One region of the Actinomadura napierensis genome, then DNA from elsewhere that is predicted to be linked to it. Evidence: riboswitches for the same ligand, from Rfam matches in the RefSeq annotation. Region 1 holds a riboswitch; each other region holds the start of a gene.
What was found. Region 1 has a riboswitch for cobalamin ahead of bluB (5,6-dimethylbenzimidazole synthase). Riboswitches for the same ligand answer to the same signal wherever they lie in the genome.

Region 1 (5,011 bases):
GGTCCAATACCGCATGACGGACGTCGAGCGCCCGGCGCCCGGGCTCGTCGTGGCGACGATCGAGTACCGGATGGGCGAGCGGCGCTGGACGCACTCGTTCACGTCCCGGCAGCTCGGCGACGACGAGCTCCCCACCGTTCTGGAGGCGGCGGGCCTGCGCTTCGACCGCTTCCTGGACGACGACGGCGGCTGGATCGCCGCCCGCCCCCTCTGACCCCTGCGGCCCGGCGTCAGCGCTCGGTGTTCTTGTAGGTCTTCGGCTTCATCCCCTTTCCGGGGAAGACGACGAGAAGATGCCGCTCGTTGGGAGGCTCGTCCATCAGGGTCTCGGGCGCCCGACGGCCGCGCACGTACACGCGGAGCCGGTAGTGACCCGGGCCGGCGACGGTCACGGCCGGGAAGGGCAGGGGGCCGTCCATCGCCGTCAGCAACGCGTGCCCCTTCGCGCTGTCGAATCCCACTTCGGCGACGCGTTCCCAGCCCTTGAGCGCGAGAGGCGGCGCCTTCTTGTAGGCGCGGACGGTCACGCACAGCCGGCTCTCGGTCCCGGTGATGACGGTGGCTTCGCCGTCGCCGCTCGCGACCAGGCCATCATGGACGGCTGCGCCGAGGGATTTCCCTGAGCTCCCTTCGTCGCCGACCAGGTAGCTGCTGCTCTCCCCGCCATCGATGACCCGCGTGGCCTGCCGGACGGGATGGAACCCCGCCGGAATGCCGCGCCGGCAGGTCGCCAATGCCTTCGCCACGTTCTGCTTGTACTGCGCGTGGAGGGCCGCTGTCGAGCGCTCCTGGGCTACTCGCCGTTCGTCCGCCGTCTCCGGGCACAGGTAGGCCATCTGCTGAATCGCCGGCGGGATGATGCCTCGCGGCATTCCTGCGCTCCACAGCGACTCTCCACGGCATGCACGCCGTCCGATTTCGATCTGTTCGCTGTCGGTAAGCAGGTCGCCATGCGGCGATCCGCCCCCATAGCCCAGGGTGTAACCACGAACGGAGCAGAGGAAGGCGATCTCCCTTTCACGCTGCGACAATTTCGCCATCACCTGCGTGAACGGCACCTTCCCTGACATGTCGGCGCGTTCGGCATGCCTGCAGTCGGCCCCGCTCGCGGCATAGCGGGGCGGCGTCTCCTGGTCGGCGGCGGCGCAGAGGACGAGTCCGGCGACGAGCGTCCCGCAGACCAGGCGAGGCATCCGAGGACCGGGCCGGTAGGTCGAAACGAGAATGAGGACCAGGGGCACCGCGCCGTACGCCCAGCGCACAGCCCCCCAGCCGCCCATCGGCAACCACAGACCAACGCATTGCTCCCCCCAGCGCGCCACGTCGTAGCCGTAGAGAGCCGGCTCGGCCAATGTCACGAATGCGAGCACCGCCGCCGTCGCCCAGCCGACGAACCGCCGCCGGACCATCAGCCACAAGAGGAAGGCCGGCAAAACGACCAGGATCGGCAAGCCGTGCAGCAGCCAGTATCCCGGAACGGACCAGAGTTCGGACTGGTGCGACCACCCCTGGCAGGCATCGGAAGCGATGACACTGAGATAGCCCTGGGCGCCCCTCTTCACGCCCAACAGTGAGATGACGACGCCCCTCACCGTCGGTTCTGCGGTAATGGCGACGGCGACGATCCATAACCGCATCTGCGTGCGCTGGCTCCAATGGGACATGGCCCCAGAACCCTAGTGAAGATCCACTCCCCCGGGGATGTTTCCGAGCAGAGCGCCCGGCGCCCACAGGGCCGGAGGCGCTCGCCCGACCGACCCCTCCTCGTCGACATAGCTTGACAGCTAAGGTTATTAGCCTTAGCTTGTAGCTAACATCATTAGCCAAGCAGGAGGGCCGCAGGCCATGAGCAGCGTCACCGTCCCGAGCGTCCGCAAGCACTCCGTCCCGCTCGTCGCCCGCCGCGTCGCCTGGGCGGCGAACGCGCTGTTCTGGAGCGCGTTCGCCGTTATCGAAGGCCTCAACCACGGCTGGCTCGCGGCGCTGGTCGCGGTCGCGTTCTTCATCGCGCCCGACCTGACGTTCCTGGCGGGGGCGCGCGACGCGCACACCGTCGAACGCGGGCAGCTTCCGGCGCGCGCCGTCCCGTACTACAACACCGCGCACCGCGCGCTGATCCCTCTCGCGCTGATGGCGCTCTACACCGTCTCACCGATCACGTGGGCGCCGATCTTCGCCGGTCTCTGCGGCTGGCTCGCCCACATCTCGATCGACCGCGCCGCCGGCTACGGCCTGCGCACCAAGGACGGCTTCCAGCGCCGCTGACCTCGCCCGCTCCCGGCGGTGCCGGTACGATCCCCGATGGCATGAACTGACGCGAGGTGCCCCTCGGGGAGAATCGGGAAGCCGGTGCGAATCCGGCACGGGCCCGCCGCGGTGACCGGGGAGCTGCCGCCCACGCGCGCGAGCGCGGCCACTGGCCCTCAGGCCGGGAAGGCGGGCGGCCCAGCGTCGATCCGGGAGTCCGAAGACCGGCCTCGCTCCAACGGCCGCCGTCCCGGCGGCCCGACCGCAGCGGGAGCCTGCCCATGAACCTCTACGACGTCATCCACCGCCGCCGCGACGTGCGCGCCGAGTTCACCGGCGCGCCGATCCCGGAGGACGTCCTCGACCGGGTCCTCACGGCGGCGCATGCCGCGCCCAGCGTCGGCCTTTCCCAGCCCTGGGACTTCGTCGTCGTCCGCGACCCGGACGTCCGGCGCGCCTTCCACGACCACGTCCAGTCCGAGCGCGACGCCTTCGCCGCCGCCCTCACCGGCGACGCCGCCGAACGCTTCGCCCGCATCAAGATCGACGGGGTGCTCGAATCGAGCCTGTCGATCGTGGTCACCTACGACGCCGAGCGCGGCGGCCCGGCGGTCCTCGGACGGCACGCGATCGCCGACGCGGGCCTGTACTCGGTGTGCCTGGCGATCCAGAACCTCTGGCTGGCGGCCACGGCCGAAGGCCTGGGCGTCGGCTGGGTGTCGTTCTACCGGGAGCCGCACCTGCGCGACCTCCTCGGCATACCGAAGGGCATCCGGCCGGTCGCCTGGCTGTGCCTGGGCCCGGTCACGCACCTGGAGACGGTCCCCGATCTCGAACGGCACGGCTGGCGCCGGCGCCGTCCTCTGGACGCCGCCCTCCACCACGACCGCTGGTGAACGCGGCACCCGAATGGTCCGGCCCCAGACAGTAAGGTCGCCGCCATGGGCGAAATACGGGTGGTACTGATCGGAGGGACGTCGAACACCGGAAAGTCGACCATCGCGGCCGCCGTGGCGGACGAGCTCGGCTTCGAGCACAGGTCGACGGACTACCTGGCACGCCACCCCGGACGGCCCTGGCGCACCCCGGAGCGCGAGGTCCCGCCGCACGTCGCCGACCATTACGCGACGCTCACGACCGATGAGCTGATCAGGTCCGTCCTCGACCATTACGAAAGGCTGTGGCCCCGCATCGCGGAAATCGTCACGGATCACGCGACGGGGCCCGGCCCCGGACTCGTCCTGGAGGGCTCGGCGCTCTGGCCGGCCCGCGTCGCAGAACTGGCCGTCCCGCACACGGCCGCCGTGTGGTTCACCGCCGACCCCGCCGTCCTGCGCGCCCGGGTGCAAGCGTCCGGCCGCTACGACGAGTCCACGCCCACGGAACGGCACTTGATGAACCGGTTCCTCGCCCGTACCGAGCGCTACCAGACCCTCATGCTGGACGCCGTCGACAGGCTGGGCCTCGCTCGCATCGACACGGGAACCGGCCGGTCCGTGCCGGAGCTGGCCGGCATGGTGCTCACGACCGTCCACGCACAGGACGCCGTCGGACGCTCACCCGCCGCCCCCTGACCGGCCGCGGTCACCGACCCGCCGCCGCGAGAAGGGTCGGGGCGGTTCCGGGCAATCAAGGACGTGACCACCCTCCACGCCGCCAGAAGGGTCCCCCATGGCCACTCCCCCAGCATCGCGGGACCAGCCGTGACGGGCGCCCCCTCTGAGACGAGCAGATCAACCGGGCCGGAGCCGTCCGACGCCGACGTCATCACCGCGGCCCGGCGGAACCCCGAACGGTTCGCGGACCTCTTCGACCGGCACTACGCGCAGATCCACCGCTACGTGGACCGGCGGCTCGGCGCGGACGCCGCGGACGACATCGCGGCCGAGACGTTCCTGATCGCCTTCCGGCGCCGCGCGGCGTTCGACACGGCGCACGCGTCGGCGCGGCCCTGGCTCTACGGCATCGCGACCCGGTTGATCAGCCGTCACCGCCGCGACGAGCTGCGCCGCTACCGGGCGATGGCGCGAATGCACACCGCCGACGCCGTGGAGAGCCACGAGAGCAGCGTGACCTCGGCGGTAGCGGCGGCGAGCCTCGGCTTGAGCCCGGCCCTGGCCGGACTGCAGCGGGCCCGGCCGATGGGTGCGTTTTCTGATTTTTCTGCTGTGGTGTCGATTGGCGTCGAGCCGGTTCGTAGCCAAGGTGAGAGGCCGGCAACGGGCCGGCCGCCCCTCACCGGAGGCACACGATGTCCGTCACGACCACCACCACCGTTCCCGCGAAGCCGCTGATCACCGGTGGCCTGACCGCCGCGGCGGTCGCCGCCGCGGCGACTGCGGCCGTCGCCGCCGTGGGCGAGTCCGCCGGGATCAGCCTCGCCGTCGGCGGGAAGGCGATCCCGCTGACCGGGTTCGCCATGCTGACCGCCGTCTTCTCCGTGGTGGGCCTGGTGCTCGCCCTCGTGTTGGCCCGCGCTGCCGGCCGTCCGCGTACGGCGTTCGTCCGCACCACGATCGTGCTCACCGCGCTGTCACTGGTGCCGGATGTGCTCGCGGACGCGGCCGCGGCCACGAAGATGCTGCTGATGATGACGCACCTGGTGGCCGCCGCGATCGTGATCCCGGCCATCGCCCGCCGCCTGTCCGCCTGATCCCTCGGAGGAGTTCACCGTGAAGAAGTACCTGCTCGCCGTCCAGTTCGACGAGAGCGCGCCGCAGCCGTCCGAAGCGGAACTGCAGGCGCAGCAGGCCCGGACGGGCAA
Region 2 (5,011 bases), on a different contig from region 1:
CGGATACGTCCCGCCCGCGAAGGTGGACGCGCTCATCGAGAACGGCGCCGAGGAGCGGGAATGGGCGCTGACCCTTCCGCTGATCGAGCAGTTCCGGGACGCGGGCACCGTGCTGATCGGCGCGCCGATGTACAACTTCTCGGTGTCCGCGTCGCTGAAGGCGTGGATCGACCGGGTCACCTTTCCCGGCGCGTACTCCGACCCGGACACCGGCCAGAGCCTGCTGCGCGGCAAGCGGATCGTCGTCGTCACCGCGCGCGGCGGCGCCTACGGCCCCGGCGCGCCGCGCGAGGGCTTCGATTTCCAGGAGCCGTATCTGCGCGCCTACTTCGCCAATCTCGGCATCGCCGACGACGACGTGGAGTTCGTCAACGCCGAAATGACGCTCGCCGACCTCGTCCCGCACCTGGCGCGGTTCAGGGAAATGGCGGCGGAATCGCTCGCCGCGGCGCGGGAGGCCGTGACCGAACTGGCCTCCCGCTAGCGGCGGCGGGTCACTTGGACGGGACGTACGGCGGGGCGACGCCCCAGCCCCAGTGCGGCATGGGCGCTTCGAGGGGCGGCGTCGCGCCGGGCTGGGAGTTGGCCAGCGCGATGCGGGTACCCCACTCGATGTAGGACGCGAACGCGGCGCGGAACTCGGGGTCGGCGGGCAGGCCGACCTCGTCCGCCGCGTCCATGAGCAGGGTCGCCCAGCGGCGGCGCTGCGCCTCGGTGATCGCCTTGCCGAGGTGCTGGCGGACCATGTGGTGGTAGCCGCCGCGCTCCTGGCTGTAGCGGTCGGGGCCGCGGAACACCTCGCTCAGCCAGATCGCGACCCACGTGGGGTGGTCCGGGGGCATGTGCTCGAACAGCGGGATGAGCAGCTCGTCCTTGAGGACCTTGCCGTAGAAGACCTTGGTGAGGTTCTCCAGTGCCTCCGTGCCGCCGGCCCAGTCGTACATCGTCGGGACGGACGAGCCGGCGCCGCGTACGGGCGTCCGCTCGTAGTGCCGCATCTCCTCGATCTGCTGGACGTACGGCTTGATCTCGGCGAAGAAGGCGGGGAAGTGCTCGCCGGAGCGGAAGCCCTGCGAGTGGTCCTCGGCGGACGTCCAGCAGATCCGCAGGATGTAGCACTCGGGCTCGTCCACGCAGCGGGACAGTTCGAAGTCGACGCACTGCGGCGCGGCGGCGAGGGGGACGGCGGCGCGCGCGTAGGCGGCCTCGAACTCCTCCGCCTTCGCCCGGTCGATCCGGTAGCGGATGTACTCGACGATCACTGAACCCCCAAGGCGCGAGCTTCCGGTCGGGTCATCAATGTAATCCTGTAATCACCCGACCGGAAGCCCCATGATCATTTTTCGCCGGAAGCTCCCGACGAGCGCCGGTACCAGGCGAACCCGCCGCCCACGACCACCACGACGGCGGCGATCAGGCCGATCCACAGCCACCCGGACGAGCCGTCCGAGGCCCGCCCGGACGCCTTGGAGGCCGACGCCGAGGCCGACGCAGCCGGTGCCGCGCCCGCCGATCCGGTGACGGTGAACTTGTAGGTACCGCTGATGGGGTGGCCGTCCGGCGACACCACGCGCCAGCCGACCGTGTAGACCCCGTTCGGCAGCGTGCCCTTCACCGCCTCGGTGACCTTGTTGTCCACCGCCTGCGGCGCGCCCGACTCGTGCCGGCCGCCCTTGGCGTCGGTGATCACCACCTGCGGCAGCTGCACCGGGTCCGCGTAGGTCAGGACGACCTGCGCGGGCGGCGCGACCGTCGCGTCCTGCCCCGGGCTGGCCCCGGTGAGCGAGGTGTGCGCGGAGGCGGGGGACGCGGTCAGGGCGAGCGCGGCGCCGGCGGCGGCGATCCCGGCGGCGGCGCGCCGGACGGCCCGGGTCACGCCCGGCTCCGCGCGCGGGACAGGCCGTAGCCGCCGACCGCGATGCCGATCACGCCTACGCCGATGCCGACGCCGCCGAGCACCCGCGCGGTGCCGTCGTCCGAGTCCGCCTCGGCCTTGGCGGCGGCGGGCTTCGACTGCGCGGTGAGCCCGGCGGCCGCGGTGTCGGCGGCGCCCTTCGGGGTGAGCTTCAGCGTGGGCGCCGGGTGCTCGGGCTCGTTCGAGCCGTCGCCCGGGTCCTGCTCCCACTTGACGACCTGGCCGTCGGAGTAGGTCTGGTCGGCCTTGAAGGTCATCGTGTCGGTGTTGGTGGGCAGCGGGCCGAGCGAGACGTCGAACTCCTGGAACTGGCCGGGTTCGATCTTCCCGCCGGACCAGGTGATCTGGGTGACGGCCTTGGTCAGCTCGCCGCCCTCGGTCTTGACCGGCGCCGGGAGCTTGGACTCCACGACCTTCGCCGTCCAGCCGGGGACGGGGCGGACCGACACCGACGAGACCGGGTGGTCGGCGGGGAGGTCGACGACGAGCTTGGTCGTGTCGGCCTTGTCCTCCTCGTTCGGCACCCGGAACGAGATCTTGGCGTAGGAGCCCTGCTCGGCGGTCTTGGGGTTGACGGTGACGTGCGCGGACGCGGCGGTGGCGAGCGCGATGACGCCGAGGCCGGCCAGCGACGCGACCGCGCCCAGGCGGCGGGCGTGCGACAGGGAAGGCAAAACGGAACTCCGTTCGAGTCGTACGGGTCGGACCGGACACGCCGGGACCGGCGTCCGGTGACGTACGGCGCTCCGCTCAGAGGTGAGCGAGCGCCCTCGAACGCGGCGGGGGTCCCCGCCGGACGACCTGGTGCCGGAGCGCACGTCCCGTGGCCATGGCGCCGGCCGCCACCGGCACCACGGGGGTACGGACCGGACGCTCCGCCGGTTCAACGAGCAGCAGGGCGAGCAGCAGCCGGATCGGGCGGTCGGCGGCGGACGCCACGCGCCGCGCCAGCGACCACGCGGCCCGCTCGCCGCGCCGCAGCCACCACGCCGCGACCACGGCCGCCGCGCAGTGCGCGAGCGTCATCGAGGTGCCGGGGCCGTGCATCGGCATCGCCGCGCCGTGCCCCGCCTGGACGGCGGCCTCGCAGTGGCGCATGCCGTCGGTCGCGCCCGTGAACAGCGCGTGCAGCGCGAACTGCCCGCCGAGCAGCCCGCCCGTGATCGTCGGGAGGGACCGCTCGTGGCCCGCGAGCGCCAGCGTGACCACCAGCACCGCGCCGAACCCGGCGAGCACCGCCCAGCCGGGCACCGGCTCGTGCGACGCCAGGGCGTGGCCGAGGGTCGCCAACGACACGCAGACGGTCGCGAAGACGACTGCGCGCGCGGTGCGGAAGACCGGCTGCCGGGGACGCGGGGACATGACGGGGACATCGTCCCACCTCCGTCCGGCCGGCCGCATCCGACCCCGGGAACCGGTCCCGACGCGCCCTACATGTTGGGGTTGCGCAATGAGGATCAACAAGATGTAGGGTTCAACCCCGTGCTGGTTCGCCCCCGCCGCTCGCGGCGGGGGCGTCGTGAGAGGGAACCCGGTGAGAGTCCGGGACTGCCCCGCAGCGGTGAGCGGGAACGACCGCCGTCACAGGCACTGAACCGGGCGACCGGATCGGGAAGCGACGGCCAGTAGGTCGCGTCTCCGGCAGGAGGCGCGGGCGCCCGCGAGTCCGAAGACCTGCCATGCACGCCGTACGTCCGAGGCTTCGCGGGTGAGCCGGGGGACGGTGCGCGGCAGCATGCCGTCGCGCCCGTTCGCACGCCCTCGCGAGGCCGGCTCACGAGGGAGAGAACGTGACAGTCACCATGCGGGCTCCGGCGGAGGCGGCCGCCACCGGGGGGATCGCCGCCGAGGTCGCGGCGGCCTGCGCCGGCATCGAGGGGACCGCGCCGGAACGGGTGCTCGGCGCGGTCCGGGGCGGCGCCGGCGCGAGCGCCGCCGACCTGCGCGACCTGGCGACCCGGGAGGCCGCCGCGCTCGTCGCGGTGGAGCCGGGGTACTCCCGGGTCGCCGCGCGGCTGCTGGCCGCCCGCGTCCGCGACGAGGCGGCCGAGGCCGGCGTCCGGACGTTCGCCGGGTCCGTCGCCGCCGCGCACGCCGAGGGCCTCCTCGCGGACGGCCCCGCCGCGTTCGTCGCCGCCAACGCCGCGGCCCTGAACGCGCTCATCGACGAGGACGCGGACGACCGGTTCGGGTACTTCGGGCTCCGCACCCTCTACGACCGCTACCTGCTGCGGCATCCGCGCACCCGGCTCGTCCTGGAGCGCCCGCAGCACTTCCTGCTCCGCGTCGCCGTCGGGCTCTCCGAGAGCGTGGACGAGGCGGCGGAGCTGTACGGGCTGCTCAGCACGCTGTCGTATCTGCCCAGCTCACCGACGCTGTTCAACTCCGCGGCCCGCCGCCCGCAGCTGTCGTCCTGCTTCCTGCTGGACTCGCCGCGCGACGAGCTGGAGGCGATCTACGAGCGGTACGGGCAGGTCGCGCGGCTCAGCAAGTACGCGGGCGGGATCGGGATCTCCTGGACGCGGGTCCGCTCGCGCGGGTCGCTGATCCGGGGGACGAACGGGCACTCGAACGGGATCGTCCCGTGGCTGCGCACCCTCGACGCGTCCGTCGCCGCCGTCAATCAGGGCGGCCGCCGCAAGGGCGCCGCCTGCGTGTACCTGGAGCCGTGGCACGCCGACGTCGAGGAGTTCCTCGAGCTGCGCGACAACACCGGCGAGGACGCGCGCCGCACCCACAACCTGAACCTGGCGAACTGGATCCCGGACGAGTTCATGCGCCGCGTCGAGGCGGACGAGACGTGGTCGCTGTTCGACCCGAAGGAGGTCCCGGAGCTGACCGACCTGTGGGGCGACGCCTTCGACGCCGCGTACCGGGCGGCCGAAAAGGAGGGCCGGTACGTCCGGCAGGTCCCGGCCCGCAAGCTGTACGGGCGGATGTTGCGCACGCTGGCGGAGACCGGCAACGGGTGGATGACCTTCAAGGACGCCGCGAACCGGGCCTGCAACCAGACCGCCGAGCCGGGCCGGACCGTCCACCTGTCCAACCTGTGCACCGAGATCCTGGAGGTCACGGGGGACAACGAGGCGGCCGTGT
Region 3 (5,011 bases), on a different contig from region 1:
TTTTGCTATTGCCTCGCTGCTCTCAAGGTAAACGTCACCCATGGTCCCCTCTACGTAGGCGATATCGGGGTCGGCGGGGTCGGGATACGACAAAATGGTGAAACGTCCGTCAAGGCCCGCATGGCCCCCGTGTGTGAACGGGAGTACCTGAACGGTCACCGTTGGGCGTTTCGCCGCCTCGACCAGGGACTCCAGCTGGGCGCGCATCACGTCCGCGCCGCCGATCGGCCGCTTCAGCACCGCCTCGTCGAAGATGACCTGCAGGCGGGGGGCGCTGTCGCGGTCGAGCAGCGCCTGGCGGATCTTTCGGGCGGCGATCCGGCGCTCGACGTCCTCCTCCGCGGGCAGCAGCCGGCCGGCGCGGATCACGGCGCGGGAGTACTCCTCGATCTGCAGCAGCCCGTGGATGAGCTGCGGGTCCCAGGTGCGGATGTGCGACGCCTCGTCCTCCAGTGCCACGTAGCTGCCCGCGAAGACGTCCTGGTAGGCGGTCCACCAGCCGCGCTGGCCGGCCTGCCTGGCGAGCGTGATCAGCGCGTCGCGGTCCGGGCTCGGTACCCCGTAGAGGTCGAGGATGTCGGCGATGTCGCCGGGGCGCGGGCGGGTCTGGCTGGTCTCCAGGCGGGAGACGGTGGCCCGGGACCAGTCCAGCCGGTCGGCCACCTCCTGCAGCGTCAGGCCCTGCTCCTCCCGCAGCTTGCGGAGCTCCCGCGCCAGGCGGCGGCCACGAACGGTGGGGCGGTAGGTCATGGGAGCGAAGTCTCGCCGCTCCGGCCTTCCGCCACAACGCGATTGACGAACCCGGCACGAAGGGCAGAGCAATTCCCTGAAGACGCTTGCGAACGTGAGATTCTCACGAGAGTCTTGAATGCGTGACTGCTCGGGGACCCATAGTGACGGTGATCGGACCGCGCGCCCGGGCAGGCGGCCCGCGGGAGGCACTCGTGAAGACCCCGCCCGAGACCACCGAAGCGAGCCCGCGCGGGGCGCGGCACACCGCCGGGCCGCGCGCCGGGCACGACCGCATCGCCGCCGCCGCGCTCGCCGGCGGGTTCGCCAACCCGGCGCCGGACGTCCCCGCCGCCGATCCGGCGGCCGATCTGGCCGCCGACACGATGGCCGGCGCGATGGCCGCCGGCGGCGCGCACGTCCCGGCGGGCGCCAGGCCCGGCTGGGTGTGGGCGCTGCCCGGCGGTCCCGGCTGCGCGGGCCACGCGCGCCGCGTGCTGCGCGACGCCCTCCTCTCGCTCGGCGTCCGGGACGAGGCGATCGGCGACGCCCAGCTGATGGTGAGCGAGCTCGCCACCAACGCCCACCAGCACGCGGGCGACCACGGCCCGCACGAGCTGTGGCTCTACCTCGGCGACCCCTCCGGGGCCGGGACGGGAGCCGACGGCGCCCGCGCGGTGGACGGCGTCCCCGGCGCCGAAGTCAGGTGTGCCGTGTTCGACGCCTACGTCGAGGCGGCGCTGCCGGGCTATTCGTGGACGTCGGGGGACTGCGGGCGCGGGCTCAGCATCGTCCGGGAACTGTCGCGGGGCCGCTGGGGCACGCTGCGGACCCTGTCACGGCTCGGTCCCGGCGTTCGCGGGAAGGCCGTCTGGTTCGCCGTTCCCGTGCGCGGCGGCGTGCAGCAGCCGGTCCCCGGCTTCTAGCGGGCGCCCGGGTCCGCCGCCGCGCGCCTCCAGCGCGGGGGCGATGTCGGTGACCATCGACAGCAGCGACCTGGTCAGCAGCGTCTGCACCTGCGCGCGGTCGAGGGTCCGCTCCTGGAGCCACTGCCGCGTCGCCGCGTCCGCGAGCCCGGAGTAGACGCGCAGGACGGCGCGCAGCGTGCCGGTCGGCGCGGGCACGCGCAGGACGGCGAGCATGTGCTCGACCGTCCGGTCGCGGAACCGGTTGACGATGTCGAGCAGTTCCGGGTCCTGCCCGAAGCCCTCCGCGTCCAGCGCCGCGAACCAGGTGGTGGCGTTGCGCTCGGCGGTGTCGAGGAACAGGTTGACGCACAGCTCGACGGTCTCGGGCAGCGTCATCCGCTCGTCCGGCGGCGGCGCCTGCACGGCGGCGGTCGCCGTCAGCCCCTGGACGACCTTGAGGAACAGTTCGCGCTTGGTGCCGAAGTAGTAGTGGATGAGCCCGCGCTGGACGCCCGCCTCGCGGGCGATCGCCGCCGTGGACACCTCCGCGTACGGCAGTTCGGTGAACATCCGGCGCGCGACGTCGAGGATCTGGTCGCGCCGCTCGTCGCGCGGCAGGCGCTGGTAGCGGCCCTTGGCGTTCCTCGGACTTCCGGGGCGCGGCGTCGCGGCTCCGGCGGCCTCGCCGCGCGGGGCCGCGCGTCGTTCCATACCGACCAGTAGACCATTTGATTGGCGGATCGCCAAAATCTACCGGCGGTGCGCCGATAAACGGCGGGGTCGAGCGCGGCCGGGGTGTGTGCGATCCTGGGCGGGCGACGGAAGCGGAGGAACCCGGTGCGAATCCGGGGCTGTCCCGCAACTGTGACCAGGGGAGCCCCCCTCGACGCGGCCACGGCACGCGGTGCTGGAAGGCCGAGGGGGAGCGGTGATCCGGGAGCCAGGAGACTCCGGCCGTCGGACAGGCACCGCCACGGGCGTGGACACCCGAGGAAGGACGAACAGACGTGCGACCTGCGTCGGCGACGAACACCGGCCGGCCGGAGGGGCGCGCCCGCGCGCTCTACCCCTTCTCCGCCGTCGTCGGAATGGACGACCTCAAGCTCGCCCTGCTGATCAACGCCGTGTCACCGGGCGTCGGCGGGGTGCTGGTGCGCGGCGAGAAGGGCACCGCGAAGTCGACGATCGTGCGGGCGCTGGCCGGGCTGCTGCCGCCGGTGCCGGCCGTGCCGGGCTGCCGGTTCTCCTGCGACCCGGGCGACCCCGACCCGGCGTGCCCGGACGGCCCGCACGACGCGGGCGAAGGGGAGGAACGGGCCGCGCGGCTGGTGGAGCTGCCGGTCGGCGCGTCCGAGGACCGGCTCACCGGCTCGCTGGACATCGAGCGCGCGCTGACCGAGGGCGTGAAGGCGTTCGAGCCGGGCCTGCTGGCGGCGGCGCACCGCGGCGTCCTGTACGTCGACGAGGTCAACCTGCTCCATGACCACCTGGTCGACCTGCTGCTGGACGCGGCGGCGATGGGCGAGTCGTACGTGGAGCGCGAGGGCGTCTCGGTCCGGCACGCGGCCAGGTTCCTGCTGGTCGGGACGATGAACCCGGAGGAGGGCGAGCTGCGCCCGCAACTGCTCGACCGGTTCGGGCTGACCGTCGAGGTCGCCGCGACCCGCGATCCGGCCGAGCGCGCCGAGGTCGTCCGGCGGCGGCTGCGCTTCGAGGACGACCCGGACGGCTTCGCCGCGGCCTTCGCGGCGGACGAGGCGGACCTCGCCGGGCGGATCGCCGCCGCCCGGCGCCGGCTGCCCGGCGTGGAGCTGACAGACGCCGCGCTGCGCCAGATCACCGCCGTGTGCGCGTCGTTCGAGGTGGACGGCCTGCGCGCCGACCTGGTGACGGCGCGCGCCGCGATCGCGCTGGCGGCCTGGCACGGCCGCGCCGTGGTGACGGCCGACGACGTGCGGACGGCGGCGCGGGTGGCGTTCGCCCACCGGCGCCGCCGCGACCCCTTCGACGCGCCCGGCCTGGACCGGCAGAAGCTCGACGAGGTCCTCGAAGAGCACGGTGAGGAGCCGGAACCGCCCGACGATCCGGGTCCTCCCGACGATGGGCCCGGCGGCCCGGACGGCGGGGGCGGCGGTCTTCCCGACGGCCCCGGACAGCAGGACGCGCCCGTTCCGCCGCAGTCCGTTCCGCCGCAGTCCGAGCAGCCGATGGAGAGCGGCCAAGGCCGCTCGGGAGAGAGCGAGCCCGCTCCGGCGGACGCCGCCTACAAGCCGCGCCTCTTCACCGTCCCGGGCCTCGGGAACGGTGCGCCGGGACGGCGTTCCAAGGCGCGCAGCCCGTACGGACGTGTCTCCGGTGCGCGGCCCGGCACGCGAGGCGTGCACCTTACGGCGACGCTGCGAGCGGCGGCACCGCACCAGCGCGCGCGGGGACGCACCGGTTCGGGACTGGTCGTCCTACCCGGCGACCTGCGCGAAGCGGTCCGTGACGGGCGGGAGGGCAATCTCGTCCTGTTCGTTGTGGACGCCAGCGGCTCGATGGCGGCGCGCAAGCGGATGCGCGCGGTGAAGGGCGCCGTCCTCAGCCTCCTTCTCGACGCCTACCAGAGGCGCGACAAGGTCGGCCTCATCACCTTCCGGGGCAGGGACGCGGAACTGGCGCTGCCGCCCACGTCGTCGGTGGAGGCCGGGGCGCGCCGCCTCGACGCGCTCCCGACCGGTGGCCGCACGCCGCTGTCCGCCGGGCTGATGCGCGCGGCGGAGGTGCTGCGGGTCGAGCGGTTGCGCGACCCGGCCCGCCGCCCGCTGCTGGTCGTGGTGACCGACGGCCGCGCCACCCACGGCCCCGACCCGTCGCAGGCGGCCGGGCTGCTCGCCGGCGTCGCGTCCGTGGTCGTCGACTGCGAGTCCGGTCCGGTGCGGCTCGGCCTGGCCGCCGCGCTGGGCGCCCGGCTCGGCGCCGAGGTCGTCCGGCTCGACCGGCTCGCCGCCGACGCGCTCGCCGGCGTCGTCCGCGACGCCCGCAACGACGCCCGGAACATCGCGTGACCGGCGGCGGGTCCGCCGTGGAACCAGGAAGCAGGGGCTGAGATGCCGCAGGGGAAGCCGGAGTACGTGCCGGAGGACGGGCTCACCACCAGGCAGCGCCGGAACCGGCCGCTGGTGATGGTGCACACCGGGCCGGGCAAGGGGAAGTCGACGGCCGCGTTCGGGCTCGCGCTGCGGGCCTGGAACCAGGGCTGGCCGATCGGGGTGTTCCAGTTCGTCAAGTCGGCCAAGTGGCGGATCGGCGAGGAGAACGCGCTGCTCGCGCTGGGACGGCTGCACGAGCAGACCGGCGAGGGCGGGCCGGTGTTCTGGAGCAAGATGGGCGAG

Region 2: it holds a riboswitch for cobalamin, as region 1 does, so the genes downstream of both, ABD296_RS34175 (ribonucleoside-diphosphate reductase subunit alpha) here and bluB (5,6-dimethylbenzimidazole synthase) in region 1, are expected to answer to the same signal.
Region 3: it holds a riboswitch for cobalamin, as region 1 does, so the genes downstream of both, ABD296_RS38420 (VWA domain-containing protein) here and bluB (5,6-dimethylbenzimidazole synthase) in region 1, are expected to answer to the same signal.

The regions. Positions count from the first base shown of each region.
Region 1 covers NZ_BAAAMR010000059.1:15,242-20,252, forward strand. Annotated here, with positions in the region: gene ABD296_RS28795 (class I SAM-dependent methyltransferase) at 1-214, shown strand, start outside; gene ABD296_RS28800 (hypothetical protein) at 231-1,664, opposite strand; gene ABD296_RS28805 (DUF4260 family protein) at 1,846-2,265, shown strand; cobalamin riboswitch at 2,303-2,494, shown strand; gene bluB (5,6-dimethylbenzimidazole synthase) at 2,529-3,143, shown strand; gene ABD296_RS28815 (hypothetical protein) at 3,189-3,821, shown strand; gene ABD296_RS28820 (RNA polymerase sigma factor) at 3,951-4,541, shown strand; gene ABD296_RS28825 (DUF6069 family protein) at 4,499-4,900, shown strand; gene ABD296_RS28830 (YciI family protein) at 4,920-5,011, shown strand, end outside.
Region 2 covers NZ_BAAAMR010000078.1:6,156-11,166, forward strand. Annotated here, with positions in the region: gene ABD296_RS34150 (FMN-dependent NADH-azoreductase) at 1-484, shown strand, start outside; gene ABD296_RS34155 (group II truncated hemoglobin) at 495-1,262, opposite strand; gene ABD296_RS34160 (copper resistance CopC family protein) at 1,337-1,876, opposite strand; gene ABD296_RS34165 (YcnI family copper-binding membrane protein) at 1,873-2,589, opposite strand; gene ABD296_RS34170 (hypothetical protein) at 2,666-3,277, opposite strand; cobalamin riboswitch at 3,385-3,612, shown strand; gene ABD296_RS34175 (ribonucleoside-diphosphate reductase subunit alpha) at 3,706-5,011, shown strand, end outside.
Region 3 covers NZ_BAAAMR010000101.1:21,716-26,726, forward strand. Annotated here, with positions in the region: gene ABD296_RS38405 (helix-turn-helix domain-containing protein) at 1-750, opposite strand, end outside; gene ABD296_RS38410 (ATP-binding protein) at 945-1,655, shown strand; gene ABD296_RS38415 (TetR/AcrR family transcriptional regulator) at 1,566-2,348, opposite strand; cobalamin riboswitch at 2,466-2,587, shown strand; gene ABD296_RS38420 (VWA domain-containing protein) at 2,726-4,684, shown strand; gene cobO (cob(I)yrinic acid a,c-diamide adenosyltransferase) at 4,727-5,011, shown strand, end outside.